DNA from 4 places in the Stutzerimonas tarimensis genome. Region 4 is predicted to be linked to each of the others. Evidence: predicted binding sites of a transcription regulator. Region 4 holds the regulator's gene; each other region holds the start of a gene.

Region 1 (7,375 bases), on a different contig from region 4:
ATGAACAGGCTCAGCGCTGCTTGTCGAGCCGATACACCCGTTCCTCGAGGCAGGTGACCCCGCACTGGGCAAAGCGCGGGCTTTCCCCGAGAATGTCCCGCGCTTCCAGAGGCTCGATCTGCCAGTGACCGGCGAACAGCCGGCGCACCTCGTCGTCGCCGACCGCAAAGGGTGGCCCTTCCATTTTCGACTGGTCGTAATCCAGGGTGATCAACAAACCCCTGCAGCCGACAGGCAGCAGCCTGTTCAACAGGCCGGCGTAATTTGCTCGCATCGGGCCGGGCAAGGCAATCAACGCGGCGCGGTCGTACAGGCCGAGAACGTCTCCCGACTCCAGGGCAAAGATATCGCCTTGGAGAATCTCCACCGAACCAGCCCGAAAGCGCTGGAAGGCACCGGAAGACTCTGCCTGCACCGCCATACCCTGCTCGGCGAAAAAGTCGCGGACGGCAATCTCGGACAACTCGATGCCCAGCACCTGTGCCCCCTCCGCAGCCAGCCACGACATGTCCAAGGACTTGCCACAGAGTGGCACCAGTACCCGGGCACCCCGGTCAAGCCATAGGCTGCCCCAATGCCGCGTCAGGTATGGATTCACCTCCGGTTGGTGAAAGCCGATCAAACCTCGTTGCCACCTCGCCTGCCAGAACCCTGCATCCATTTGCCTGCTCCTCGATTCTTGGGTGCAGCTTATCAGCAGGCCAGCCCGGTACGTCACAGCCTGGCTCCCGGAGCACTTCATCCAGCCGCTGATCGGCCTGTGACCCGAGGCGAGCCCAAGGGTGAGCTCTTATGGTTCATGCAACGCCCCAATTGCCCCAAAACAAGGCACGACACGCCCTACATAAACCTTGATTGGCATCCATAATCACTAGAAATCGCTGCAACTCGCTGATTAGACTCAGATTTATATTATGGCACGGGCTGTGCTAGGGATTAGGCAAGCAGCATGACTGCTCAACGACAAAGGCGTCGCGTCACCTCCGAAAAGTATCGGCCGGTGCGTGGCGCCTTTTTCGTTTCCGCCGGCAACGGTGGGAGGCAGGTCGCCCTATCCGGGCCACCCGCTTTTACTGCAACCGTAGCGGCCCTGCCGCTGGGCGCGGATGCGATCCATCCAGCCCTGTGATCAGGCCATCCTGCCGTCTCCATGCCGGCGACAGGGTGTCCAGATTCCATGAATCCTTCGAGGTGCGTTCTAATGAACAAGAGTTTCTGGCAAGCCGGCCACACCCCTACGCTGTTCGCCGCTTTCCTCTATTTCGACCTGAGCTTCATGATCTGGTACGTCCTCGGGCCGCTAGGGGTGCAGATCGCTGCCGATCTCGGCCTGACGACCCAGCAACGCGCCTTCATGGTCGCCACGCCGATTCTCGCCGGAGCGGTACTGCGCTTCGTCATGGGCATGCTGGCCGATCGCACCTCCCCGAAGCTGGCCGGCATCATCGGCCAGGTGATCGTCATCGTCGGGCTCAGCGTCGCCTGGCTGATGGGCATCCATACCTACGAGCAGGCGCTGCTGCTGGGCCTCTGTCTCGGGTTCGCCGGTGCCTCCTTCGCCGTCGCCCTGCCCCTGGCTTCGCAGTGGTATCCACCGGAGCATCAGGGCAAGGCCCTCGGCATCGCTGGCGCGGGCAATTCGGGTACTGTGCTGGCGGCACTCTTCGCCCCCGGCCTGGCCGCACTGTTCGGCTGGAACAACGTGTTCGGCCTGGCCCTTATCCCGCTGGTGCTGACGCTGATCATCTTCGCCTCGGTGGCGAAGAATGCCCCCAACCGCCCGGCACCCAAGTCCACCGCCGACTACCTGCGGGCCCTGGGTGATCGCGACAGCTGGTGGTTCATGTTTTTTTACTGTGTGACCTTTGGCGGCTTTCTCGGCCTGGCCAGCACCTTGCCCGGGTACTTTTTCGACCAGTACGGCCTCGATCCGGTGGTGGCGGGTTACTACACCGCCGCCTGCGTCTTCGCCGGCAGTCTGATGCGCCCCCTGGGCGGCGCCCTGGCCGACCGCATCGGAGGCATCCGCACGCTGTTGATGGTCTACACCGCCGCCTCTATCTGCATCGCTGCAGTGGGCTTCAACCTGCCCAGCGCGCTCGCGGCCCTGGCCTTGTTCGTCTGCGCCATGCTCTGCCTCGGCGCCGGCAATGGCGCGGTGTTCCAACTCGTACCCCAGCGCTTCAGCCGGGAGATGGGCGTGATGACCGGGCTGATCGGCATGGCCGGCGGCATCGGTGGCTTCCTCCTCACCGCGGGGCTGGGCTCGATCAAGCAAACCACCGGCGACTATCAACTGGGGCTCTGGTTCTTTGCCTCGATGGGCATCTTCGCCTGGATCGGCCTGTACAGTGTCAAGCGTCGCTGGCGCACCACCTGGGGCTCGGCGGCCGTCACCTCCGCACGCATCTAGCCGCAACCGGGTGCTGCCTCAGCGCAGCCCCCACCGCCAGGGATGTCCAGCCTCGTGAACTTCAAGTTGTCCATCGGCGAGGCCAGCGCCACCGGCCCGCGGCGCGAAAATCAGGATGCCATTCGCGTGGTCACGCCAGCACCAGCCCTGGCGGCCAGCAAGGGCTACCTGCTGGCGCTTGCCGATGGCGTCAGCCAGTGCGCGGACGGGCGGCTGGCGGCGCTCTCGACGCTGCAGGCCTTGGCGCTGGATTACTACTCAACCCCCGAAACCTGGACGGTCTCGCAGTCGATCGACCGCTTGCTGGTGGCCCACAACCGCTGGCTACAGGCCAACGGTGGTGGCCAGCCGCTGCTGACCACACTTACGGCGCTGATCCTTCGCGGCCGGCGCTTTACCCTCGCCCACGTCGGCGACTGTCGCGCCTATCGCTGGAGGGACGGAAGGCTGCAGCGACTCACCGAGGATCATGTCTGGACCCAGACCGGCATGGAGCATGTCCTCAAACGGGCGCTGGGGCTGGACCAGCACCTGGTGATGGACTTTCTCGAAGATGAGCTTGTCCTGGGCGACTGCTTCATGCTGCTCAGCGACGGGGTCTGGGCAAGCCTGGCCGAGCAGGAACTGGCCAGGGCGCTGCGCGAAACGGATGATCTGCAGGAAGTCGCGGAACGGCTGGTGACGCTCGCCCATCGCGCCGGCAGCCAGGATAACGCCAGCGCCGTGCTGGTCCGGGTGGAGTCGCTGCCGGAGGCAGCGCTTGCCGATAGCCTGGCGCAGCTGCACAACTGGCCGCTACCCGCCAGGCTCAGGGCCGGGCAGACCTTCGAAGGCTGGCAGGTGGAATCGTTGCGCTCGGAAAGCCGTCAGTCGCTGGTCTACCGGGTCAGCGACCCGCTTGGTCGTCCCTGGCTGCTCAAGACCCTCCCGGCTGCTCGGCGGCAGGAGGCAGAGGCCGGCCCGGCGCTGCTGCAGGAGGAGTGGTTCCTGCGCCGGGTCGCCGGTCGCTTTTTCCCCGAAGTCCATCCGCTGCCCCAGCGCCAGCACCTCTACTACGTTCAGCGCGAGTACCCGGGGCGCACCCTGGACGAGCACTTTCGCCAGCAGGGGCCGCTGCCGCTTGCGCAATGGCAACAGCTCGCCCCCCGGCTGATCCGCGCCCTGGGCATGCTGCACCGGCGAAACATCCTTCATCGCGACGTCAAGCCGGAGAACCTGCACCTGGACGACGAGGGTGAGTTGCGCCTCTTGGACTTTGGTCTCGCCTACTGCCCCGGCCTCTCGCGGGATGCCCTGGGCAGCGTGCCAGGCACCCCCAGCTTCATTGCCCCGGAAGCCTTCTCCGGGGCGCCACCCAGCCGCGAACAGGACCTCTATGCCGCAGGGGTCACGCTTTACTACCTGCTCACCGGGCATTATCCACATGGAGAGATCGAAGCCTTTCAGCGACCGCATTTCGGCACACCGGTGCCGGCCAGCCGCTACCGCCCGGATGTCCCTGCCTGGCTCGACGAATGCCTGGCACGGGCGGTCTGCGCCGAACCCGGCAAGCGGTTCGAGACGGCCGAGGAGTGGCTTCTCGCCCTCGACCAGGGTGAGCAACGCGACAGCGCACCGCAACGCCATCGCCCCTGGTTCGAGCGAAACCCGCTCGGGGCATGGCGGACCCTGGCTATCGCCTCGCTGCTGGGAAATCTCCTGCTGTTGATCCTGCTGTCTTTGCGCTGAGCGCACCGCGACGGTGCAAGACGCACAGTAGGGGTGCAAATCAAGGCTGCTCGTTTAGCCCCTGCCTGGCCCGGAGCCCGCGAAACATGGGGGGCGAATCACATGGCACAAACCCTGCTATGGAAACTGCAGACATAGAGCACGCCTTCCAACCGGAAGCGGTGCTCCCGAATACGGAAAGGACAAAGGCGTCCACTGACCTGTCAGTGCGGCGCCTTTTTGTTTTTCGCCTTTATCCAATCAACGGCAGCGCTGGCGAGTCGGCGACGCGGGAGACGGTATGAACAAGCTCAAGCTGGTGATGATCGGTAACGGCATGGCCGGGGTCCGCACCCTGGAAGAGCTGCTGAAGCTGAACCCGGACCTCTATGACATCACAGTGTTCGGTGCCGAACCCCATCCCAACTACAACCGCATCCTGCTGTCGCCGGTGCTGGCCGGCGAGCAGACCTTCGACGAGATCGTCCTCAACCCGCTCGACTGGTATGCCGAGCACGGCATCCGTCTGCTGACCAATTGCAAGGCGGTGGACATCAACCGCGCCCGGCGGGTGGTGATCGGCGCGGACGGCAGCGAGGTGGAGTACGACCGCCTGCTGATCGCCACCGGCTCCAACCCGTTCATCCTGCCGATTCCCGGCAAGGACCTCGAAGGCGTGATCGGCTACCGCGACATCGCCGACACCCAGACGATGATCGATACCGCCCTCACCCACCGCCATGCCGTGGTGATCGGCGGAGGGCTGCTGGGCCTGGAAGCGGCCAATGGCCTGAAGCTGCGCGGCATGGACGTCACCGTGGTACACCGCGGTGACTGGCTGCTGGAGCGTCAGCTGGACGAAACCGCCGGGGGGCTGCTGCAGCAGGCGCTGGAAAGCCGCGGGCTGGTGTTCCGCCTGAACACCAACACCACGAGCCTCATGGACAACGGCGAGGGGCGGGTCTGCGCGGTGCAGTTCAGCGACGGCTCGGTGATTCCGGCCGACCTGGTGGTGATGGCCGCGGGTATCCGCCCGAACACCGAACTGGCCGAGCGCGCCGGCATCCCCTGTGACCGCGGCATTCTCGTCAGCGATACCCTGCAGACCTACGACCCTCGGGTCTATGCCGTCGGCGAGTGCGTCAGCCATCGCGGCATCGCCTACGGGCTGGTGGCGCCGCTGTTCGACCAGGCCAAGGTCTGCGCCAACCACCTGGCGATGCTGGGCTTTTCCCGCTACCAGGGTTCTGTGACCTCCACCAAGCTCAAGGTCACCGGCATCGACCTGTTTTCCGCCGGCGACTTCATGGGCGGCGAAGGCACCGAGACCATCACCCTGTCCGACCCCATCGGTGGCGTGTACAAGAAGCTGGTGGTCAAGGACGACGTGCTGGTGGGCGCCTGCCTGTATGGCGATACCGCCGATGGCGGCTGGTACTTCCGCCAGATCCGCGAGAACCACAACGTCTCGGAAATCCGCGACCACCTGATGTTCGGCGAAAATGCGCTGGGCGACTCGGGGCACCTGGGCCAGAACAAGGCCATGGCCATGTCCGACGACATGGAGGTGTGCGGATGCAACGGCGTGTGCAAGGGCAACATTGTCAAGTCGATCCAGAGCCATGGGCTGTTTTCGGTCGATGACGTGAAAAAGCACACCAAGGCTGGCAGCTCCTGCGGCTCCTGCACCGGTCTGGTGGAGCAGATCCTGCTCAACACTGTGGGCGGCGCGGCCGATGTCAAACCCAAAAGCGAGAAGGCCGTTTGCGGCTGCACCGAGCTCAACCACGGCCAGGTACGCCTGGCGATCCGCGAGCAGAAGCTGCTGACCATTGCTCAGGCCATGTCGGCGATGGGCTGGAGCACCCCCAACGGCTGCTCCAGCTGCCGCCCGGCGCTGAACTACTACCTGATCTCCACCTGGCCCGGCGAGGCCAAGGATGACCCGCAGTCGCGCTTCATCAACGAGCGGGCCCACGCCAACATCCAGAAGGATGGCACCTTCTCGGTGGTTCCGCGGATGTTCGGTGGTGTCACCAACGCCGCCGAGCTGCGGCGCATCGCCGACGTGGCAGACAAGTACCAGGTGCCACTGGTCAAGGTCACCGGTGGTCAGCGCATCGATCTGCTGGGGATCAGGAAGGAGGATCTGCCAGCCGTCTGGAAGGACCTGGACATGCCCGACGGCCACGCCTACGGCAAGTCCATCCGCACGGTGAAGACTTGCGTTGGCAAGGAGTACTGCCGCTTCGGCACCCAGAACTCGACCCAGCTCGGCATCGATATCGAGAAGGCCCTGTTCGGCATGTATTCGCCGCACAAGGTCAAGCTGGCGGTCTCCGCCTGTCCGCGCAACTGCGCCGAGTCCGGCATCAAGGACGTTGGCATCATCGGCGTCGATTCCGGCTGGGAGCTGTACGTGGGCGGCAACGGCGGAATCAAGACCGAAGCCGGCGAATTCTTCACCAAGGTCAAGACCGCCGAAGAGGTCATGGAATACAGCCTGGCCTTCATCGAGCTGTACCGCCAGGAAGCCTTCTACCTCGAACGCACCGTGCACTACATGCAGCGGGTCGGGCTGGAATACCTCAAGAAGACCATCCTCGAGGACGAAAGCCGGCGCAAGGCACTGCACCAGCAGTTGCTTTACGCGCTGTCCTTCGAGGGCGACGGCTGGAAGGCGCAGATCGCCGAACAGAAACTGAACAAGGAATACCAGACCATCCGCCTTCCTGAAAGCGTCTGACATCCCCTTTCGAGCGGCTTGCCCCATTCCCCCTGGTGGGCTGCAGGTCGCTCACCTACACGGCTCGAGGAGCACTCATGAACTGGTTCGACATCTGCGCACTGGACGAGATCAACCCCCTGGGCGCCCGCATCGTCGCAGGCCCCAAGGGCCACATCGCGGTGTTCCGCACGGCCCAGGACGAGGTCTTCGCTCTCGATGACCGCTGCCCGCACAAGGACGGCCCGCTGTCTCAGGGCATCGTCTACGGCAATACCGTGGCCTGCCCGCTGCACAACTGGCAGATCGACCTGGCCAGCGGCGACGCCCTGGCTCCCGATGTGGGTTGTGCCCACCGCCACGCGGCCAAGGTTGAAAACGGCCGGGTCTATCTGAGCCTGCTGCCTTAGCGGTGTAATCCAGCCCCGCGCCCGTACAACGCCGTATCGACCGAGACCGAACGCCATGTCCCAGACCACCCTAGTCACCCCGTCCACCTGCTGTTACTGCGGCGTTGGTTGCGGCGTGCT
Region 2 (7,375 bases), on a different contig from region 4:
GCGGCCGCACCGGGCGCGGCAGGTCCAGGTCCCACTGGATCACATGCTGACGGGTGCTTTCGTGCGGCGTGAGGCGCAGGTACTGGATGCTGCCGCGAACCTTGTGCTCGTAGAGGTAGGTGGTGTCATGGCTGATCGAGATTCTCATGCGATCTCCAGGTAGGAACTGTGGATAGCGTTACCCAACCGCCCGAGGGTATCGATCTGCTCGGTGATCCAGTCATGCATGCCCTGCTCGAATACCTCGTTGATCACGGTATAGCGAACCCGCGCTTCCATTTCCGCCGCCAGCCGCTGGGCAGGCCGACCGTTGTCGCCAGGCAGACTGGCGAGAATCGAATGCAACTCCTCCAGGCAGGCGCGCAGTGAGCGCGGGACCTCTTCACGCAGCAAGAGCATCTCGGCCACCTTGCGCGCGCGCGGCGAGCCCCGGTAGAGCTCGGCGAAGGCCTCGAACGAGGAAAGAGCCCGCAGCAAGGCGCTCCACTGGTAGTAAGCGCGGGCGGAACGGTCATCCGGGTCTTCGCTGTCCTCGCCGAGCAGCTCGTAGCGCGCATCCAGCAGCCGCAGGGTGTTATCGGCGCGCTCGATGAAGGTGCCCAGGCGAATGAACCGCGAGGCGTCGCTGCGCATGATGGTGCCGACCGTGGCGCCGCGGAATAGATGGGAACGCTCCTTGACCCACTCGCAGAAGCGGGTGGTGCCGTAGCGGCCAAGTCCCTGTTCGGAGATGGTGCGGATCTCCAGCCAACTGGCGTTGATGTTTTCCCACATGTCGGCAGTGATACGCCCACGCACGGCATGGGCGCTGACCCGGGCCGCCCCGAGGCAGTTGAAGACGCTCGCCGGATTCTCGGCGTCCAAGGCGAAGAAGTGCAGCATCCGGTCGGCATGCAGCTGGCCATGACGGCGCAGGTATTCATCCTGGGTACCGGTGATGAGCAGGGGCATGGCCAGTTCGTCGAGCCCGTCGCCGCGGCCGCTCTGCGGCATCAGCGACAGTGAATAGCTCACGTCCAGCATCCGCGCGAGGTTTTCCGCCCGCTCCAGGTAACGCGACATCCAGTAGAGGTCGTCGGCAGTACGGCTCAGCATTCGCTGTCCTCCACAATCCATGTATCTTTGGTTCCGCCGCCCTGCGACGAATTCACCACCAGCGAGCCTTCACGCAGCGCCACGCGGGTCAGACCGCCGGGGACCAGCCGGGTTTCCTTGCCGGTGAGTACGAAGGGCCGAAGGTCGATGTGCCGCGGCGCGATGCCGCTCTCGACAAAGGTCGGGCAGGTCGACAGGCACAGGGTGGGCTGGGCGATATACAGCTCCGGGCGTGCCTGCAAGCGGGCGCGAAAACTCTCGAGCTCCGCCTGGGTCGCGGCCGGACCGACGAGCATGCCGTAGCCGCCGGAGCCTTGGGTTTCCTTGACCACCAGCTCGGGCAGGTGGGCCAGCACATGGGACAGGTCCTCCGGCTTGCGGCACTGCCAGGTGGGCACGTTGGCCAGGATCGGCTCCTCGCTCAGGTAGAAGCGGATCATGTCCGGCACGTAGGGGTAGATCGATTTGTCGTCGGCCACGCCGGTACCGATGGCGTTGGCCAGCACCAGATTGCCACTGCGGTAGGCGGCCAGCAGGCCTGGGACACCCAGCATGGAGTCGGGGTTGAATGCGAGAGGGTCGAGGAAGGCGTCATCCACGCGGCGGTAGATCACGTCCACCTGGCGCGCACCGGCAGTGGTACGCATGTAGATGCGGTTGTCGCGGGCGAAGAGGTCAGCCCCTTCCACAAGCTCCACCCCCATTTCGCGCGCCAGGAAGGCGTGCTCGAAATAGGCGCTGTTGTAGCGGCCCGGGGTCAGCACCACGACGCATGGATTATCCATCGGGCTGGCGCTCTTGAGTGTTTCGAGCAACAGCGCCGGGTAATGGTTGATCGGCGCGATGCGCTGGGCAGCGAACAGCTCGGGGAACAGCCGCATCATCATCTTGCGGTCTTCGAGCATGTAGCTGACGCCACTGGGCGTGCGCAGGTTGTCTTCGAGCACGTAGTAGGTGCCGTCGCCGTCGCGCACCAGGTCGACGCCGGCAATGTGGGCATAGACGTTGCGATGAAGATCCAGCCCCTGCATGGCGAGCTGGTAGCAATCGTTGGCCAGGACCTGCTCTGGTGGGATCAGTCCGGATTTGAGGATGCGCTGGTCGTGGTAGAGGTCGTCGAGAAACATGTTCAGCGCTTGCACGCGCTGCAGGCAACCCGCCTCGACCATGCGCCACTCACTGACCGGAATGCTGCGCGGAATGATGTCGAAGGGGATCAGGCGCTCGGTGCCCTGCTCGTCACCGTAAAGCGTGAAGGTGATACCGGCGCGGTGAAACAGCAGGTCGGCCTCGCGGCGACGCTGAGCCAGCAATTCCGGTGGTGTTTCGGCCAACCATTGAGCGAATGCCCGATAATGGGGGCGGCACTCCCCGTTCGCGTCGTACATCTCATTGTAAAAACTGCGACTCATGCCCAACTCCTAGCCCTCGGAATCCCTTAGTCGACGCAAGGAATATGCCATTCGCATGCTTCTTCCTGCGCCCGGCGGAGCGTTGTCGTGAAAGGGACAGCGCACAGCTTTGTAGCACTAACCTTCAGGAAGGTGCACAAGGCTGCACCAAACCGGAGCGCCTCGACCGCTCGGTCCGGCGAGATGTCGAGGCTGACAGTACTGACATTGAGACCATGCCAGCCTTGAGGGCGTTCGTGCTGACCTGAGACAGGATCAGCCAGCGCAGCACGCCCGGCAGGGGCGCGCTCGGTCAGTCGTTGGATGCCTTGCGAATGGCCTGCAGGACATATTGCGGCAGCGCAAAGGCGCCCTGATGCACTTCGGGATTGTAGTACCGGGTGAGGATTCCGCTACCCGCATAGCGCTGGCGCAGCGTGCTCAGTGGCAACTTGCGGCTTTCGCTGTCGCAGGCGCCCCAGGCAAAAGTCATGGCGCCGCCAATGTAGGTGGGCACTGCCGCCTGGTAGAAATGCCAGTCAGCGAAAAGTCCGTTCATGCGCTGCGCAGTGCTCTGCACCCCGCCGAGCTGCATGAAAGGCGTGCCGTTCTGGGTCACCAGAATCCCGCCCACGTTCAGGCAACGACGGCAGGCCTGGTAGAAGTTTTCCGAGAACAGCACCTCCCCCGGACCGATGGGATCGGTGGAGTCGGAAATGATGACGTCGAAGGTTTCCTCGGTACTGGTGAGGAAGCGCATGCCGTCGTCGATCACCAGATTCAATCGTGGATCGTCGAAGGCACCCTTGGAGTGGTTGGGCAGGAATTCCCTGCACATCTCAACCACGGTGCCATCGATCTCCACCATGGTGATGCTTTCGACGTCGCGATGCTTGGCCACTTCACGCAGAATGCCGCCATCGCCGCCACCGATGATGAGCACCCGCCGCGCCAACCCATGGGTGAACAGCGGTACGTGGGTGAGCATCTCGTGATAGATGAATTCGTCGGCCTCGGTGGTCTGTATCACCCCATCCAGCGCCATGACGCGGCCCATGCGGGCATTTTCGAATATCACCAGATGCTGATGTCCGGTGCGTACCTCATGCAGCATCTTGTCGACCTGAAACCGCTGGCCGTATCCCTCGTAGAGGGTTTCCTGATAGTCACGCATGCTATATCCCGTCTTGGAAGGTCCAAAGCGCATCGAAGCGCCCACGCAAAGGCCCGGCATTCTACGACGAGCTGGATGACAGGAACCACCGGCGGGCCGCCATTCCACCTTGGGTAAACAGATGAGTCGCCTGATCCACCTCCCCTATCAACCGCCCTGGGACTGGGGACAATTCCAGCAACATTTCGCCCTGCGCCTGCTGCCTGGCGTCGAGAAGCTCGACGAGACCGCCTACAGCCGCACCCTGCATGTCAACGGCAATCCGGGTTGGCTCGCGGTGCAGCCCCTGGCCGAGCGTCCAGCACTGATCCTACGGCTCAGCGATTCGGTACGTGCCGAGGAACTGGTCATCAGTGCGCGCGTGCGCAAGATGTTCGATCTGGACCGGGACCCGGCGGAGCTGGTGCGACACTTCTCTGCCGACCCGGCGCTCGGGGCCCAGGTGGCGGCCCATCCGGGGCTGCGCCTGCCGGCTGCGTTCGATCCGTTCGAGCAGGCAGTTCGTGCCATCATCGGGCAGCAGGTTTCGGTCAAGGCCGCGGTCACCATCACCCGCCGACTGGTGGATCGCCTGGGCGAACCGCTGAGCGATCCCCAGATGCCTTTGCTGACCCGGCTGTTCCCCACGGCACAGGCGATCGCCGGCGCCACCCTGGACAAGATCGGCATGCCCGCCAAGCGACTTGCCGCCCTGCAGGGCCTGGCCGCAGCAGTGGCCGATGGCGCCCTGGAGCTGCACGCCGATGAAGGACACGAGGCCTTTGTCAGGCGCCTGTGCGAACTGCCTGGCATCGGGCCCTGGACCGCCGAGTACATCGCCTTGCGCGGATTTGGCGAAGCGGACGCCTTCCCCGCGTCCGACCTGGGGCTGATCAAGGCGCCGCTATGGGGGCCGCGGGGGCTCAGCGTCCGCGAACTGACCAGCCGCGCCGAATCATGGAGACCCTACCGGGGGTATGCTGCCATCCATCTCTGGCATGCCTATGCCAGAGGCGGCTAGGGCGTCGGCACCCTGGCCAGCACCCTTGGAGGGCGGAGCCAGGGCAACGCGCAAAGGGGCGCGCTCGATGCCCTTTGTCCGCGGCAGCTCACCCCAGCGCTAGAGCCCGGCAACCGCCAGAGCCCGCAGGAAACACAAGAACAGTCGCCTGCCCCTTCACAGGCGGACCTTCTTGTAATGCATCGCCGCCATGACCCACATCACCAACCCCACCACCGGCAAGAGGATGATGACCAGGCTCCAGACCACCTTGCGACCGGTGCCTATCCGGCTCATGCAGACATGCACGATGGCCAGCACGTCCAGCACGATCACCAGATATGCCAGCCACTCGCTTGCAAGCCCCATGGCTGTCAGCTGACGCGGTCGCGGTCATCCACATTGATCCCTCGTGGCCCCATGAATCCCCAGATGATCAGGCCAATGACCGGCATGATCAGGATCAGCAGTACCCACAGGACCTTCTTGCCGGTGTCGGTGGAGCTGCGCACCACATTGGCAATCGCCCAGATGTTCAAAGCGAGAATGAGCAGGCCGAAAAATCCGCCAAACGCTTCCATAACCTTTACCTCTCTTGTGCAGGAATGCCCGGTGCAAAGCGGATCAACCGCAGTTTCACACCGGGCTTATGGGTACGATGCACAGGAACGGAACGGGTTCAGGAATTCAGAAGCTCGCCGGATAGATGGTGTCGAAGGCTGTCACCGTCGGATGGCCTGCCAACTCGCCGCCCTGGCGCGCCAGGCCACAGGTCTTCATGCCGGTCTCGGCTGCGGCGTCGAGTTCCTCGACCACGTCCGAGAGAAACAGCACATCCCCGGGCGGCACCCCGATCGTCTCGGCGATACGCCGGTAGGAAGCGGCCTCGCGCTTGTGGCCGGAGGTGGTGTCGAAATAGCCTGAAAACAGCGATGTGAGATCGCCGGCTTCCGAACAGCCAAAGATCAGCTTCTGCGCCTGGATCGAACCAGAGGAATACACATAAAGCCCGTATCCCTCGCCATGCCAGGCCTGCAGGGCCTTCACCGCGTCGGGGTAGACATGCCCCTTGAGTTCGCCGGCCTCGTAGCCCTGCTGCCAGATCATGCCCTGCAACGCTTTCAGGGGGGTCGCCTTGCGGTCGCTGTCGATCCATTGCAGCAGAATGTCGATCGCCCGATCGAGGTCGACGCCGGGCTCGCCACTTTCGCCCAGCACAGCATCCAGCTGCGCCGCTACTTCCGGGGTCCCGGCCCGTTCGCGAACAAAACCCGGAAGATGTCGCCGGGCATAGGGAAACAGGACGTCGAAGACGAAACTCACGGCGCTGGTGGTGCCCTCGATGTCGGTCAGGATCGCCTTTACCGCCATTTGCTCAGTCCTCCAGCCGCGGGAAACGGCCTGCGATGTCCTCGCCGGTAAACTGGGCGACCCAACCCTCGGGGTTGTTGAACAGGCGGATGGCGACGAAATGGGGGTTCTCTCCCATGTCGAACCAGTGTGGCGTACCCGCCGGCACCGAGATCAGGTCGTTCTTCTCGCACAGCACGCTATAGACGTAGTCCCCGATGTGCAGGGTGAACAAGCCGCGCCCTGCCACGAAAAAACGTACTTCGTCCTCGGCATGGCGGTGCTCCTCGAGAAACTTGGCGCGTAGTTCAGCCTTTTGCGGGTGATCGCGATCCAGACTGATCACATCTACCGTGACATAGCCGCGCTCGCTCATCAGCTTGTCGATCTCGTGACGGTAAGCGCCAATCACCTCTTCCGGGCTCGCACCCGGAGCAATCGGTGCGGCCGCCTGCCAACGCTCGAAGCGCACACCGACCTCAGCCAGGGTCGAGGCGATGTCTTCGACATGGGTGAGCACCTTGCTCGGCTGCTCGGGGGACGATTGGTGATAGACGCTGAGATAGCTCATGTAAGGTCTCCGCCACTGCAACTGCAGGGCTTGTAGGTCTCTAGCGGGCCTGCAGGGCTCGCATTTTCAGTTCGCATTCGAAAAGAAATTCGAACGCCTCGATCTGTCGCAGCGTGTCCTGCATGCCCTGCCCCCAGGTATAGAGCCCGTGCCCGCGAATCAGGTAGCCGACGCAGTCGGGATGACTGTCGAGCCAGGGTTGCACCCGGGCGGCCAAACGCACGATGTCCTGATCGTTGTCGAAAACGGGCACTTCGACCTGGCTTTCATGGGTAGTGATGCCTCTGAAGGCCTTTTGCAGCTCATAGTCGGCAAACACCAGCGAATCGCTCAGGCACAGGCGCGACAGCACCGTCGCGTTGACCGAATGGGTATGCAGGACCGCGCCGATTTCCGGCTTCCAGCGATACAGCTGGGTATGCAACAGGGTTTCGGCGGAAGGCGTCTTGCCCTCTTCGAGACTCTGGCCGGCCATGTCCACCGCGAGCAGATCGTCCATGCCCAGCTCGCCCTTGTGCTTGCCCGAGACGGTCAGCAGCACCTCGGCACTGGTCAGGCGGGCGGAATAGTTGCTGCTGGTGGCTGGCGACCAGCCACGGCCATAGAGAAAGCGTCCGGCGTTGATGATCGCCTGCGACAAGTGTTCACGTGTGGCAGTCATGCCCGTTCCTCGCTCAATCGAGTGGCAATGATAACGGCTGCGACCAGCGCCGCCAGACTGGCCAGGGCAAAAGTCCACGAGGGACCGAGGCGCGTCCAGCTGTAGCCGGCATAAAGTGCACCCAGCGCCCCGCCGATGCCCGAGAGGGTGGCGT
Region 3 (7,375 bases), on a different contig from region 4:
CATGCCGCCTCGCTGGTCCTCGACGACATGCCTTGCATGGATGACGCCCGGCTGCGGCGTGGCGAGCCGACCATCCATGTGCGTTATGGCCAGGACGTCGCCGTGCTGGCCGTGGTAGGGCTGCTCAGCCAGGCGTTCAAGGTCGTGGCGCTGGCGCCCGGTCTTCCCCCTGCAGTGCGCCCCCGGCTGGTTGCCTTGCTTGGCGATGCCGTGGGCGAGCAGGGGCTGGTACGTGGCCAGTTCGAGGACCTGCATGCCGGGTGCGGACCGCGTGAGGCCAGCGAGGTGACGGGGACCAATCAGCTGAAGACCGGCGCGCTGTTTGGCGCCGCACTGGAAATGGCGGCCCTGGCGGCGAGTGCCAGCGAGTCGGTGCTAGCCGCGCTGCGTGACATGGCGATGGAGTTGGGACAGGCCTTTCAGTTGTACGACGATCTCTGCGATGGCGAACCGGACGCCGATCCTGGCAAGGATCAGGGCAAGGATACCGGCAAGGCGACGCTCGTCGCGCTGCTTGGCGCAGAGGCGGCACGGCATCGGCTGCGACAGCATGTGCAGCGAGTCGAAAACCTTTTGGAAGCGGTGTATGGCCCCGAAAGCGGGCTGTTGTATTTGTTGGGCACGCTTTTTCCAAGGGTGGGCTAGAGTGGTGGCAGGTTGCAGGCGAGGCGCTGGCCTGGATGGCTGCCTGATCCTGTGCTGCGTCAGCCAAATATCTTTCCAAGCATGCGGCTGACGAAACCCTGGTCCAGACTTTTCTTGACGACCGGAGCGTAGTGCTGGTCTTCGCGCTTGATATGGTTGATCAGCCAGAGACCGATATCCACACGGATTTCCCGCGCCAGTTTCATCGGATCAGAGCCACTGTTGAGCTTGTCCAGATAGCCTTCGGCGCGTTCGGCGAAGGTCGCATGGATCTTGCGGTGGGCCTCCAGCATCGGATACGCCGCCTGCTCCATGAGCGTTTCCTCGAAGGCGTTGTGCGAGACCGCGTAGTCGATCAGGCCGCGCGCCACCTGAGCAACCTTGTCCGCCTCACCCGATGCGATGCAGGCGTCGATTTCGTTGAAATAGTCGAACAGCCGCTTGTGCTGTTCATCGATGATGTCGATCCCCGTTTCGTATTCATCTGACCACTCAATCCTGATACCCATTCGACGCTCTCCCGACGACTCATTACTGACCTGGTAAAACCATATATTACAAAAGGTCATCGATGATGGCCTTATGCCTTGATGGAGGTCAATGGCCGGTGCTGTCGGGGCGGTAAGGGCGGTCGGGGTTTCATGCCAATGGGCTGGCCGGCTAATATGCAGCCCTCTCCGATTCAGGACGCACCAGCATGAGCATCAAAGCCGACAAGTGGATCCGCCGCATGGCCCAGGAGCACGGCATGATCGAGCCCTTCGTGGAGCGCCAGGTACGTGGTGAGGACGCGAATCGGGTGATTTCCTACGGCGTTTCCAGCTACGGTTACGATGTGCGCTGCGCGGATGAATTCAAGGTCTTCACCAATATCCATTCGGCGACGGTCGATCCCAAGAATTTCGACGACAGGAGCTTCGTCGACGTCAAGGGGCCGGTGTGCATCATCCCGCCGAACTCCTTCGCTCTGGCCCGGACCGTGGAGTACTTCCGGATCCCGCGCAATGTGCTGACCATCTGCCTGGGCAAGAGCACCTATGCGCGCTGCGGCATCATCGTCAATGTCACGCCGCTGGAACCGGAGTGGGAAGGGCACGTGACGCTGGAGTTCTCCAACACCACCACCCTGCCGGCGAAGATCTATGCCAACGAAGGCGTGGCGCAGATGCTGTTCCTCGAATCCGACGAGGCCTGCGAGGTCTCCTACCGGGATCGCGGCGGCAAGTACCAGGGCCAGCGTGGCGTGACCCTGCCGCGTACCTGAGTGCGGCGCCGGGGAGCCTTCGATGCGTCCCTGGCTGGCCGTGATGAGTGCTTTTCTCCCATGAGGGTGTCATGTCAGAAGAAACCAGCAACGCTCGCAGCCTGCTCTACGCCAAGCTGCTCGGCGAAACCGCGGCGATCAGCTGGCAGGAACTGGAGCCGTTTTTCGCCCGTGGCGCCACCCTGCGGGTCGCCAGCGACCTGAATCTGGTCGAAGTGGCGACCGCCGTGTCACTGGACGAAAAGGCGCAGGTAGCCGGCTGGCTCAGCGCTGGCGGCCTGGGCAAGCTCGAAGCGGAACAGGCGCAGGAGTGGATCGCCTGCGATGCCGGTCTCTGGGCTGTCGTGGTCGCGCCCTGGGTGTTGGTGCAGGAGCGCCAGCGTCCTTCCGCGGAGGGTTGAAGCGGGGCGCTCGATGAGCCCGCCAATCTGAGTCCGCCGCCGCCTCCGTGTGGCGGAAAACCGTCTTTCCGGCCCGCATCCTGGGCCGTTTCCGCTTCAGACACCTCCCGATTTTTTGACGCCTGGCGTCTCTGATACAAATTTATCCTTACAAATCAGCTGTCTACGCAGATGGCATGGGCTTTGCTCTGCTGATTCCAGGCAGTTTTCCGAGGTCAGGATCATGAGCATCAGCTTCGACAAGGCATTGGGCGTCCATGAGCGGGCGTTGGGCTTTCGTGCACAGCGGGCAGAGGTGCTGGCAAACAACATCGCCAATGCCGACACGCCGAACTACAAGGCGCGGGACCTGGATTTCTCCGCCGTGCTGGCCGCCGAACAAGGCAAAGGCGGTTTCGGCATGGCGCGGACCAGCGAGCGGCACATTGCCGCCGCCGGCGTCGAGCTGGCCGACCCGGGGCTGCGTTTCCGTAATCCGGCCCATGCCGCGCTTGATCAGAACACCGTCGACATGCAGGTCGAACAGGCCAACTACGCGCAGAACGCCATCGATTTCCAGGCCAGCTTCACCCTGCTCAACAGCAAGCTCAAGGGCATCGTCAGCGCCCTGCGCGGCGAATAACAGGAGGATCGACCCATGTCGCTCAGCAATGTCTTCAACATCGCCGGTTCCGGCATGAGTGCCCAGAGCACCCGGCTGAACACCATTTCCAGCAACATCGCCAACGCCGAGACGGTGTCGTCCAGCGTCGATGAGACCTATCGCGCGCGCCATCCGGTCTTTGCCACTGTGCTGCAGCAGGCTCAAGGGGGCGGCGGCTCGCTGTTCGCCGATCACGACCAGGCCGGTGCGGGTGTGCAAGTGTTGGGTATCGTCGAAAGCCAGGCCGAACTGCAGGCCCGCTATGAGCCCAACCATCCGGCCGCTGACGACAACGGCTACGTCTACTACCCCAACGTCAACGTGGTGGAAGAGATGGCCGACATGATCTCGGCAAGTCGCTCGTTCCAGACCAACGCCGAGCTGATGAACACGGCAAAGACCATGCTGCAGAAGGTGCTGACCCTGGGTCAGTAAGCGAGACAGACCATGAGCACAAGCGCAATCGGGGCGGGTAGTTCGGTACTCGACCAGTACCAGATCCAGAGCGACCGCAATGCCAAGGACGGCGAGCTGGGCAAGGATCAGTTCCTGCAGCTGCTGGTCGCCCAGCTGAACAACCAGAATCCGCTCGAGCCACAGAGCAACGGCGAGTTCATCGCGCAGCTGGCGCAATTCAGTACCGTCGAGGGGGTGGAGAAGCTCAATTCCAGCGTGCAGTCGATCCTCACCGGCTACCAGTCGTCACAGGCGCTGCAGGCCTCGTCGCTGGTCGGGCGCAAGGTGATCGTGCCCACCAGCCAGGCGGTGGTCGACACCAGCCAGACCTTCAGGGCCAATACCGTTCTGCCCATCTCCAGCAGCAACGTCTACGTCAATGTCTACGACACCGCCGGGTCTCAGGTCAGCCGCATCAACCTTGGCCAACAGAGCGCCGGGACCGTCTCCTTCATGTGGGACGGCAAGGACAGCAGCGGTGCCACGCTGCCGCCGGGCACCTACCGCTTCGAGGCGCAAGCGAGCTACGACGAGGAAACCCAGGCGCTCCATACCCTGCTGCCGGCCAACGTCGACAGCGTCACCCTGGGCCAGAACGGCGGGGAGCTCATGCTCAACCTTGCCGGGATTGGCAGCGTAGCCTTGTCCCAGGTCCAGATAATCGGTCAGTAATCCGCCGCGGTATCGGCAAAAGGGAGTATTCCATGTCATTCAATATCGGTCTCAGCGGCATGCGCGCCGCCAGCAAGGACCTCAACGTGACCGGCAACAACATCGCTAACGCCGGTACCGTGGGCTTCAAGCAGTCACGCGCCGAGTTTGCCGACGTCTATGCCAACTCGATGGGCTTGGGCGGCATATCCGGTGGCAGCGGTGTGCAGCTGGCGAACGTGTCCCAGCAATTCACCCAGGGCAACATCAACTACACCCAGAACGCCCTCGATCTGGCGATCAACGGCAGCGGCTTCTTTCAGGTGAGCAACAACGGCGCCGTCAGCTATACCCGTGCCGGTTATTTCGGCCTGGATCGCGACGGCAACCTGGTGGACAACTTCGGCAACAACCTGCAGGGCTTCACCGTCAACGCCGACGGCGTGCCGATGGATGTCGTCGGCAACCTTAAGATCCAGACCACCAGCCAGGCGCCACAGGCGACCAGCCTGGTGACGCAGAACTTCAACCTGGACTCCACCAGCGTGCGGCCGGCTAACGCCGGTAACTTCGACCCCAACGACCCGCTGTCCTACAGCTCGTCCACTTCGACCAATATCTATGACGAGCAAGGCAATGCCCATGTGATGACCCAGTATTTCGTCATTTCCGAGGACGACCCCAACCAGTGGCAAATGCATGTCCTGGTCGACGGCCGCAACCCGCAAAGTCCTGGAAGCAATATCGTCGACGGGGTGGATCTGGGGGCTCAGCCGCTGAGCATTCCGCTGACCTTCACCCCGGAAGGCAAGATGGCTCTGGACGCTGCCGGACCAGTGCCTGGTACCGATGGCGCGGCGTCCTATGACGCGAACGGCGTGCTTAGCCTCAACGGTTGGCAACCGGCCAAGCAGAACAGCGACGGCACCTGGGCAACGAACAATGCGGCCACCGGCGGCAGTCTGGATTTCCGTCTGGACATCCGCGCCTCGACGCAGTACGCCAGCAGCTTCGCAGTGAACAGCCTGAGCCAGGACGGTTTCACCACCGGCCAGATGGCGGGTCTGGAGATAGACCCTTCCGGCAGTATCTTTGCGCGCTACACCAACGGCCAGACCAAGCTGCAGGGACAGGTGGTGCTGGCCAGCTTTGCCAATGCCCAGGGCCTGATCCCGATTGGCAATAGCCAGTGGGTGCAGTCCTACGCCTCTGGCGAGCCGGTGCGCAACCCGCCGGGCGTAGGCACCATGGGTAGCCTGCAGGCGGGCGCGCTGGAGGATTCCAACGTGGACCTGTCGGACCAATTGGTCAATCTCATCGTCGCCCAGCGCAACTACCAGGCCAATGCCAAGACCATCGAGACAGAGAGCGCCATCACCCAGACCATCATCAACATGCGTTGATGACAGGGGCGGCAGACTTCTGCCGCTCTAGGCAGGCCCGCTAGCGGGCCTTCTTTTTGCCCGCTGAAAAATCTTTGAAAACAGTTGGTTAGAGGTTATTGCGGCACTGGCACAGCGCTTGCACATCCTCTGGAGTCATTACAACGAGCGTCAAAGAAGCGCCTCGGAGGTTTCCTTGGACAAGATGCTATACGTGGCCATGACGGGTGCGACCCAGAACGCCCTGGCCCAGCGTGCCCACGCCAACAACCTGGCCAACCTTTCCACCAGTGGTTTCCAACGGGACTTCGCCCAGGCTCGCTCGATGCAGGTATTCGGCGACACCCACCCGGCACGGGTGTATGCCATGACCGAGCGGCCCGGAACGGATTTCTCCCCCGGTTCACTGATGGAGACCGGGCGGGATCTGGACGTCGCGGTTGAAGGGGAGGGCTGGATCGCTGTGCAGGCGCCCGACGGTGGCGAAGCCTATGTGCGCACCGGAGGCCTGCAGATCGATGCGCTGGGCATGCTGCGCACCGGGGACGGCCTGCCTGTGCTTGGCAACGGCGGCCCCATCGCCGTACCGCCCGAGCAGAAGATCGACATCGGCGTGGACGGCACCGTGAGCATCCGCGCGGCGGGTGAAGGCCCCAATCTGATCATTGCGGTAGACCGCCTGAAGCTTGTCCGGCCGGATCCGGCGCAACTGGAAAAGGGCACCGACGGCATGATCCGCCTCAAGGGCGGCGGCGAGGCCGAGCCCGAGGCCGGGGTGCGCCTGGCGTCAGGATTTCTGGAAGGCAGCAACGTCAACGCGGTGGAAGAAATGACCGCAATGCTCGCGCTTTCGCGGCAGTTCGAGCTGCATATCAAGATGATGCGTACCGCTGAAGACGATGCCGCGGCCATGGCCCGGGTATTGCAAATAGGCTGATACACAAGCGAAGCGCCATGATCCCGGCGCTCGAGGAGATTACAGATGTTGCCAGCGCTCTGGGTAAGCAAGACCGGCCTGTCCGCCCAGGACATGAACCTCACCACCATTTCCAACAACCTGGCGAACGTTTCGACCACCGGGTTCAAGAAAGACCGTGCCGAGTTTCAGGACCTGCTCTATCAGATCCGCCGCCAACCCGGCGCCCAATCGACCCAGGACAGCGCGCTGCCTTCGGGTCTTCAGCTTGGTACTGGGGTACGGATCGCCGGAACCCAGAAGCTGTTCACCGAGGGCAGTCTGCAGACCACCGAGCAGCCGCTGGACATGGCCATCAACGGCCGTGGCTTCTTCCAGATCCTGCTGCCGGACGGCAACATCGGCTATACCCGCGACGGCAGCTTTCACCTGAGCGCCGACGGCCAGATCGTCACGTCCAACGGTTACGCGCTCGAGCCTGCGGTCGTGGTGCCTCCGGAAACCCAGACCTTTACCGTGGGCGAGGATGGCACCGTGTCCATCACCACCGTCGGTGAGCCGGCGCCCCAGATAATTGGCAACCTGCAGACCGCCGATTTCATCAATCCGGCCGGTCTGCAGGCTATCGGCGGCAACCTGTTCATGGAAACCGCCTCCAGTGGCGCCCCGCAGATCGGTCAGCCGGGCCTCAATGGCCTGGGTTCGGTGCTGCAGAACACCCTGGAAAATTCCAACGTCAGCGTGGTCGAGGAACTGGTGAACATGATCACCACCCAGCGCGCCTACGAGATGAACTCCAAGGTCATCTCCACGGCCGACCAGATGCTGTCCTTTGTCTCCCAGCAGCTCTGACGGGCCGAGGTAAGCTGTCATGAACCGGTTGTCGATGGCCTTAACGCTGGCGTCCGTGTTGTCCCTGGCGGGCTGCATGGCCCCCGCGCCCAAGCCGAGCGATCCCTACTACGCGCCGGTGCTGCCGCGCACGCCGCTGCCGGTCACCCAGACCAACGGCGCCAT
Region 4 (7,375 bases):
GTCAGCGAAGGCCAGCTGATCGCCGAAGGCGATTCCGCCAGCATCCTTTCCAACCAGCTGGTGAAAGAAGTGTATCTGGGGCATGAATTCAGGCTTTAAGCGACGCACTAGGGTCTAGGCAAAGCCTGCTGTATCAGGCATATAATTTGCTTTGAGCGGCGCCAAGCGCGCCGGTGAAGTCGAACGGGCGCGCGCGCCGGGAACCGGGCAGCAAGTTTGCAACCATGAAACCATCGCTAGTCCTGAAGATGGGCCAGCAGCTGACGATGACACCGCAGCTGCAGCAGGCCATACGTTTACTCCAGCTATCCACCCTGGACCTGCAACAGGAAATCCAGGAAGCGCTGGAAGCCAACCCCATGCTCGAACGCCAGGAAGACGGCGACGATTACGAGGGAACCGGCGGTGACGGCGCGCCCGATGCACAGGACGGAGGCGGTAGCGAATCCTCGGCACCTGAGCAGGAAAGCCTCTACGAGGCGGCAGACCCTGCCGAAGCGACACTGGGCGAGGGAGACTGGAACGAGAGCATTCCCAACGAACTGCCGGTCGATACCGTCTGGGACGACATCTACCAGAGCAGCGCAAGCAACCTGCCCAGCAACGATGACGATGAATGGGACTTCACCAGCCGCACTTCGGTGGGTGAGAGCCTGCAAAGCCACTTGCTGTGGCAGCTCAACCTGGCCCCGATGAGCGATACCGATCGGCTGATCGCGATGACGCTGATCGACAGCATCAATGCCCAAGGCTATCTCGACGACAGCCTCGAAGAGATCCACGCCGGGCTCGATCCCGAACTGGAGATCGAGCTCGACGAGGTGGAAGTGGTCTTGCGCCGCATCCAGCAGTTCGAGCCGGCCGGCATCGGCGCCCGCGACCTCAGGGAGTGTCTGCTCCTGCAACTGCGCCAGCTGCCCGTCGGCATTCCCTGGCTGGAGGAGGCCCAACTGCTGGTGAGCAATCACCTGGAAGCGCTGGGCAGCCGCGATTACAGCCTGCTGATGCGCCGCATGAAACTCAAGGAAGAGCAGTTGCGGGATATCATCGAACTGATCCAGACGCTCAATCCGCGCCCGGGCTCGCACATCGAGGCGAGCGAGCCGGAGTACGTCGTCCCGGACGTCATCGTTCGCAAGAACAACGGCCGCTGGCAGGTCGAACTGAACCAGGAAGCCATGCCACGTCTGCGCGTCAATGCGCATTACGCCAACCTGGTACGACGCGCCGACTCCAGTTCCGACAACACCTTCATGCGCAACCAGCTGCAGGAAGCGCGCTGGTTCATCAAGAGCCTGCAGAGCCGTAACGAGACGCTGATGAAGGTGGCTACCCAGATCGTCGAGCACCAGCGCGGCTTTCTCGACTATGGCGACGAGGCCATGAAGCCGCTGGTCCTGCATGACATCGCCGAAGCCGTGGGCATGCACGAGTCGACCATCTCGCGGGTCACGACCCAGAAATACATGCATACCCCGCGCGGCATCTACGAGCTCAAGTACTTCTTCTCGAGCCATGTCAGCACCGCCGAAGGCGGCGAATGCTCCTCCACTGCAATCCGCGCGATCATCAAAAAGCTGGTCGCTGCGGAAAACGCAAAAAAGCCGTTGAGCGACAGCAAGATCGCTGGTCTACTGGAAGAACAAGGCATCCAGGTGGCACGCCGTACGGTGGCTAAATACCGGGAGTCGCTGGGCATCGCCCCGTCCAGCGAGCGCAAGCGGTTGATGTGATAGTTTTGGCAGCGGCAGGCCGTCATGCCTACCAATTTGCTGGTACACAAGGAGAAGCAGTATGCATGTCAATATCAGCGGGCATCATCTCGAAGTAACTGACGCACTGCGTGAATACGTCGACGAGAAGTTCGAACGCCTGGCACGTCATTTCGACCGCATCATCAATGTCCAGGTTATCCTCGAGGTCGAAAAGCTCAAGCAGAAGGCCGAAGCGACGCTGCACGTCGCGGGGCGCGAAGTGGTCGCCAACGCGGAACATCAGGACATGTACGCCGCCATCGACTCCCTGATCGACAAGCTCGACCGTCAACTGATCAAACACAAGGAAAAGCAAATCGAACGTCTGCAGGGCGCGGATGCCCGCTGACCGCTTGCGACCATGATCCGACTCGAAGATATCCTTACCCCCGGACGCTCCCTGGTGAACGTCCCCGGCGGTAGCAAAAAGCGCGTTCTTGAGCAGATAGCCAAGCTGGTGGCTCCCGACCTCCCGGATGTCGAAGGCCAGCTCGTTTTCGAGAGTCTGGTGGCCCGCGAAAAGCTGGGCTCCACTGGCTTTGGCAACGGAATCGCGATCCCCCACTGTCGTCTTGCCGGGTGCAGCACGCCACTCAGCGCGGTATTGCGCCTGGAAACGCCGGTGGATTTCGATGCCATCGACGGCGCGCCCGTGGACCTGGTGTTCGTTCTGCTGGTGCCCCAGGCTGCCACTGACGAGCATCTCGAATTGCTCCGGCAGATCGCCAGCATGCTCGATCGCGAAGATGTGCGTACCCGCCTGCGTCAGGCGGCGACCCACGAAAGCCTGTATCAGGCGGTGGTCGACGCGCAGAACGGACGCTAGCGGCCATGCGCCTGATCGTTGTCAGCGGGCGCTCCGGCTCAGGCAAGAGCACAGCGCTGGATGTGCTCGAAGACAACGGGTTCTACTGCATCGACAACCTGCCTGCCGCCCTGCTGCCCGACCTCACCGAGCGGGCCCTGCTGCATACCGAATTGCTGCACCCTCGTCTTGCCGTATCGATCGACGCCCGCAACCTGCCGAGCCAGATCAAACGTTTTCCCGACCTGCTCAACCAGGTCCGCGCCAGCCACATCCAGTGTGATGTGCTCTATCTGGACGCCGACAACGCCACCCTGCTCAAACGCTTCTCGGAAACCCGTCGCCGTCATCCGCTGACCAATGAGAGCCGCTCGCTGACCGAGGCGATAGAGGACGAAGAGCTGCTGCTGGCACCCATCATCGATCTGGCGGACCTCAAGATCGACACGTCCAGGCTCAATCTGTATCAGTTACGCGACATCCTCAAGCTGCGCCTGGTGGACCAGCCGGAGGCCGGCACCGCCTTTCTCGTCGAATCCTTTGGTTTCAAGCGCGGCATGCCGGTAGACGCGGATCTGGTCTTCGACGTGCGCTGCCTCCCGAATCCCTACTGGAAGGCCGAGCTGCGCGAACACACCGGCAGCGAGCAGGTCGTCAGCGAATACCTGGCGGCGCAGCCGGAAGTGGAGGAACTCTACCAGGATACCTTTGCCTATCTGCAGAAGTGGCTACCACGCTTCGCTGCCAGTAATCGTGCCTATGTGACGGTGGCGATTGGCTGCACGGGCGGGCAGCACCGCTCGGTATACCTGGCCGAGCGGCTAGGAAAGGCGCTCAAGGCCACGCTGAAGAACGTGCAGATCCGCCACCGGGAGCTCAGTTCATGACGCGCCTGGCAAGGCTTCGAGCCCCTCGGCACAGCGCAGGGGAGGCGCCCTGACATGCCGATCCGCGAAGTCGTCATCATCAACAAGCTTGGTCTGCATGCCCGCGCGGCGGCGAAGTTCGTTGGCGTGGCCAGCCGATTTCCCTGCGACATACAGATCGGCCGAAGCAACGACAGTCTGGTCAATGGCAAGAACATCATGGCAGTGATGATGCTCGCCGCCAGCCAGGGAACCCCCATCCTGGTCGGCGCCGACGGCGAGCAGGCCGACGAAGCCCTGCAGGCACTGGTCGACCTGATCGAAGACTACTTCGAAGAAGGCGAGTAGCAGCGACCAAGGGGGCTCCTACGCCCTCGGTCGCTCAAGGCGCAAGGCCCCCAGTCAGCTTCCAGCCACCATCATCTTCTCGATCAGCACCGAACCGGTACGCAGGTTGCCTCGCGTTTCCACGTCGCTTCCCACGGCAAGGATCTGGCGGAACATGTCCCGCAGGTTGCCGGCGATGGTCACTTCCTGAACCGGAAACTGGATTTCGCCATTCTCCACCCAGTAACCCCCGGCACCCCGAGAGTAATCGCCGGTGACCAGGTTCAAGCCCTGCCCCATCAGTTCGGTGACCAGCAGTCCGCGCCCCATCCGGCGGATCAGGGCGGCCTGATCGTCCTCGCCATGGGTCACGAACAGGTTATGCGCGCCACCTGCATTGGCGGTGCTCGGCATTCCCAGCTTGCGTCCCGAATAGGTGCCCAGCACATAGGACACCAGCCGCCCCTGCTCGACGAAAGGCTTGGCGTAGGTCGCCAGCCCATCGCCGTCATAGCTGGCACTGCCGAGGCCGCGCGGAATGTGTGGCCGCTCGTCGAGGGTCAGCCATTCGGGAAAGATCATCTCGCCCATCGCCCCTTCGAGAAAGGACGCCTTGCGGTACAGATTCCCGCCCGAGATCCCGCCGAGAAAGTGCCCGAACAGACCGGTTGCCACTTCCGGAGCGAACAGCACGGGCACCTCGCAGGTCGGCACCGGCCGGGCGCCCAGGCGGCGTACCGCCCGCTCGGCAGCGCGCTGCCCGATGCTAACCGCCGAAGCCATGGCGGGGCCCACCCGGCTGACGTCGTAGTAGTAGTCGCGCTGCATCTGCCCGTCGCTTTCGGCGATCATGACGCAGCTGAGACTGTGCCGCGTACTGGCGTACCCGCCCAGAAAACCGTTGCTGTTGCCGTAGGCGCGGCAGCCCTGGTGGGTATTGACGCTGGTGCCGTCGGCGTTGCGTATGCGCGGATCGCAGGCAAAGGCCGCGTTTTCACACTCCAGCGCCAGCTCGATGGCCTGCTCGGGGAGGATGTCCCAGGGGTGGAAGAGGTCCAGATCGGGCAACTCCCGGGCCATCAGCGATGCGTCCGCGAGGCCGGCGAAGGGGTCCTCGGAGGCGTGCCGAGCGATTGCCAGCGCCGCAGCGACAGTTTCCCGGATGGCCTCGTCGCCGCTGTTGGTGGTGCTCGCCGAGCCCTTGCTCTGGCCAACGTAGAGAGTGATACCGAAGCCCTGGTCCCGGTTGAACTCGACGGTCTCCACCTCGCCCTGGCGAACCGAGGTGGACAGGCCCTGCTCCATGGACACCGAGACTTCACTGGCGCTGGCGCCCTGGCGACGCGCTTCGTCGATGATGCGCTGGACCTTGTCGCGCAACCCCTCCAGATCGGCCGGACCGATCCCTGCTACTTCACTCATAAGCACTCCCAAGCATGTTCGGAACCCTTGGCACCGCGCCTTCGAGCGGCACGGCCTCACGGCGCAACCAGGGGCAACCAATGAGTACCCCTGCTGCTGTTATCATGGCGGCGTTTCCTTCTGGACCATCCCCATGTCTGATCTTTCCAACGCCGACGACGCCGGCGAAAAAAGCAAATCGCAGATAAAGCGTGAACTGCACGGTCTGCAAGAGCTGGGCGAGCGACTCACCACCCTCAAGCCAGAGCTGCTCGACCGCCTGCCGCTCTCCGACGCCCTGCGCAAGGCAATCGAAGACGCCCCCAAGCACAAGGCGCACATCGCCCGCAAACGCCATATCCAGTACATCGGCAAGCTGATGCGTGACCAGGACATCGACGCCATCCTGGCCCTGGTGGACCAAGTGGATGCCTCCAGCCGTCAGTACAACGAGCGCTTCCACTCACTGGAGCGCTGGCGCGACCGGCTCATAGGCAATGGCGACGAAGCGCTGGATGCCTTCGTCAGCGAGTACCCCGAGACCGACCGTCAGCACCTGCGCAGCCTCATCCGGCATGCCCAGCACGAGGCAGCCCACAACAAACCTCCAGCGGCCAGTCGTAAAGTCTTCAAATACATCCGCGAACTCGACGAAACCAAGCGCGGGTTGCGTTAAAACCGGGAAACAGCGCAGCGCTGAAGGCTGGACGCCCGACGAAGAAGCGCCTCGATCGTCGTTCAGCCTCAGGCCGCCAGCATTCCAAGACAATGACTAGACGCCGGTGCCGCCGACGGTAATCGCATCGATCTTCAACGTCGGCTGCCCGACCCCGACCGGCACCGACTGACCATCCTTGCCGCAGGTGCCCACGCCATTGTCCAGAGCCAGGTCATTGCCCACCATCGAGACCCGGTTCATCACTTCCGGCCCATTACCGATCAGCGTCGCGCCCTTGACCGGTCTGGTGATACGACCGTCCTCGATCAGGTAGGCCTCGCTGGTGGAAAAGACGAATTTGCCGCTGGTAATGTCCACCTGGCCACCACCGAGGCTGGCGCAATAGATGCCTTTCTTCACCGAACCGATGATCTCCTGGGGATCGCTCTGCCCGGCCAGCATGTAGGTGTTGGTCATTCGGGGCATCGGCAGATGCGCGTAGGATTCGCGGCGGCCGTTGCCAGTGGCGGCGACGCCCATCAAGCGTGCGTTGAGCTTGTCCTGGATGTAACCCTTGAGGACACCGTTCTCGATCAGCGTGGTGCACTGAGTCGGAGTGCCCTCGTCGTCGACGCTGAGCGACCCGCGACGGTCGGCGAGAGTGCCGTCATCGACGATGGTGCAGAGTGACGAAGCCACCTTCTGCCCTACTCGGCCACTGTAGGCCGAACTGCCCTTGCGGTTGAAATCGCCCTCGAGCCCGTGGCCCACGGCTTCGTGCAGCAGCACACCCGACCAGCCCGGGCCGAGCACGACTTCCATGCTGCCTGCCGGCGCCGGCACTGCTTCCAGATTGACCAGCGCCTGGCGTACAGCTTCGCGGGCGTAGCCCATGACCCGGTCCTCCTCGAGGAAGTAACGGTAGCCGGTGCGGCCTCCGCCACCTTGCCCGCCTCGCTCGCGGCGGCCGTTCTGCTCGACGATGACGCTCACGTTGAAGCGCACCAGCGGACGAATGTCGGCCGCCAGGCTGCCGTCCATCGCGGCCACCAGAACGTGGTCCCAGACGCCCGCCAGGCTGACGGTAACCTGCTTGATCCGCGGGTCGAGCGCCCGGGTCGCCTCATCCACTCGCTTGAGCAGTGCGACCTTCGCCCCACGATCCAGGTCATCGAGCGGATTACCGCGTTCGTAGAGTTCGCTGAACGCGGCGCGCCTGGGCAGCGCGACCTGTCCCTGCTGGCCGCTGCGCGCGATGGAGCGTGCCGCCTGGGCGGCCTGGCGCAAGGCCTCGGAGGTGATGGCATTGCTATAGGCGAAGCCGGTCTTCTCCCCGGACAGGGCCCTGACCCCAACGCCCTGTTCCAGATGGAAACCGCCTTCCTTGACGATGCCATCCTCGAGCACCCAGGACTCGCTCATCTGGTCCTGGAAATACAGGTCGGCCGCGTCGATGCCCGGCCCGGCCAGTTCGGCGAGCAGCCCGGGCAGGTCGTCAAGGCCGAGCCCGCCGGGGCTCAGCAGTCGCTCGGTGGCGGGTAACAGCAGATCAGTCATAGTCACT

Evidence for each region. Region 4 encodes sigma-54, which starts transcription at its own class of promoters, with help from an activator protein. Its sites were predicted from a motif close to ANTGGCATNNANNTTGCTNT; they were not measured.
Region 1: a site for sigma-54 is predicted at 4,243-4,262, ahead of nirB (nitrite reductase large subunit NirB). Genes of this name have one in related genera too.
Region 2: a site for sigma-54 is predicted at 2,540-2,559, ahead of ACFOMF_RS17605 (circularly permuted type 2 ATP-grasp protein). Genes of this name have one in related genera too.
Region 3: a site for sigma-54 is predicted at 5,569-5,588, ahead of ACFOMF_RS02800 (flagellar basal body rod protein FlgF). Genes of this name have one in related genera too.

Annotation. Positions count from the first base shown of each region.
Region 1 is NZ_JBHRXZ010000024.1:68,104-75,478, forward strand. Features, by position in the region: gene ACFOMF_RS14125 (DUF2959 domain-containing protein) at 1-4, shown strand, start outside; gene ACFOMF_RS14130 (thiopurine S-methyltransferase) at 11-661, opposite strand; gene ACFOMF_RS14135 (nitrate/nitrite transporter) at 1,202-2,413, shown strand; gene ACFOMF_RS14140 (protein kinase domain-containing protein) at 2,456-4,141, shown strand; gene nirB (nitrite reductase large subunit NirB) at 4,422-6,866, shown strand; gene nirD (nitrite reductase small subunit NirD) at 6,944-7,255, shown strand; gene ACFOMF_RS14155 (nitrate reductase) at 7,311-7,375, shown strand, end outside.
Region 2 is NZ_JBHRXZ010000029.1:72,300-79,674, reverse strand. Features, by position in the region: gene ACFOMF_RS17615 (transglutaminase family protein) at 1-148, opposite strand, end outside; gene ACFOMF_RS17610 (alpha-E domain-containing protein) at 145-1,095, opposite strand; gene ACFOMF_RS17605 (circularly permuted type 2 ATP-grasp protein) at 1,089-2,507, opposite strand; gene speE (polyamine aminopropyltransferase) at 2,800-3,660, opposite strand; gene ACFOMF_RS17595 (DNA-3-methyladenine glycosylase family protein) at 3,782-4,660, shown strand; gene ACFOMF_RS17590 (PLDc N-terminal domain-containing protein) at 4,817-5,008, opposite strand; gene ACFOMF_RS17585 (PLD nuclease N-terminal domain-containing protein) at 5,014-5,220, opposite strand; gene mtnC (acireductone synthase) at 5,327-6,010, opposite strand; gene ACFOMF_RS17575 (1,2-dihydroxy-3-keto-5-methylthiopentene dioxygenase) at 6,015-6,560, opposite strand; gene ACFOMF_RS17570 (methylthioribulose 1-phosphate dehydratase) at 6,601-7,221, opposite strand; gene ACFOMF_RS17565 (MFS transporter) at 7,218-7,375, opposite strand, start outside.
Region 3 is NZ_JBHRXZ010000003.1:165,221-172,595, forward strand. Features, by position in the region: gene ACFOMF_RS02760 (polyprenyl synthetase family protein) at 1-645, shown strand, start outside; gene ACFOMF_RS02765 (bacteriohemerythrin) at 705-1,154, opposite strand; gene dcd (dCTP deaminase) at 1,343-1,909, shown strand; gene ACFOMF_RS02775 (DUF2288 domain-containing protein) at 1,981-2,310, shown strand; gene flgB (flagellar basal body rod protein FlgB) at 2,534-2,932, shown strand; gene flgC (flagellar basal body rod protein FlgC) at 2,948-3,388, shown strand; gene flgD (flagellar hook assembly protein FlgD) at 3,401-4,081, shown strand; gene flgE (flagellar hook protein FlgE) at 4,114-5,463, shown strand; gene ACFOMF_RS02800 (flagellar basal body rod protein FlgF) at 5,639-6,379, shown strand; gene flgG (flagellar basal-body rod protein FlgG) at 6,425-7,210, shown strand; gene flgH (flagellar basal body L-ring protein FlgH) at 7,230-7,375, shown strand, end outside.
Region 4 is NZ_JBHRXZ010000018.1:58,882-66,256, reverse strand. Features, by position in the region: gene lptB (LPS export ABC transporter ATP-binding protein) at 1-99, shown strand, start outside; gene ACFOMF_RS08710 (RNA polymerase factor sigma-54) at 225-1,733, shown strand; gene hpf (ribosome hibernation-promoting factor, HPF/YfiA family) at 1,795-2,103, shown strand; gene ptsN (PTS IIA-like nitrogen regulatory protein PtsN) at 2,116-2,580, shown strand; gene rapZ (RNase adapter RapZ) at 2,586-3,446, shown strand; gene ACFOMF_RS08690 (HPr family phosphocarrier protein) at 3,501-3,773, shown strand; gene pmbA (metalloprotease PmbA) at 3,828-5,174, opposite strand; gene yjgA (ribosome biogenesis factor YjgA) at 5,308-5,829, shown strand; gene tldD (metalloprotease TldD) at 5,926-7,368, opposite strand; gene ACFOMF_RS08670 (carbon-nitrogen hydrolase family protein) at 7,371-7,375, opposite strand, start outside.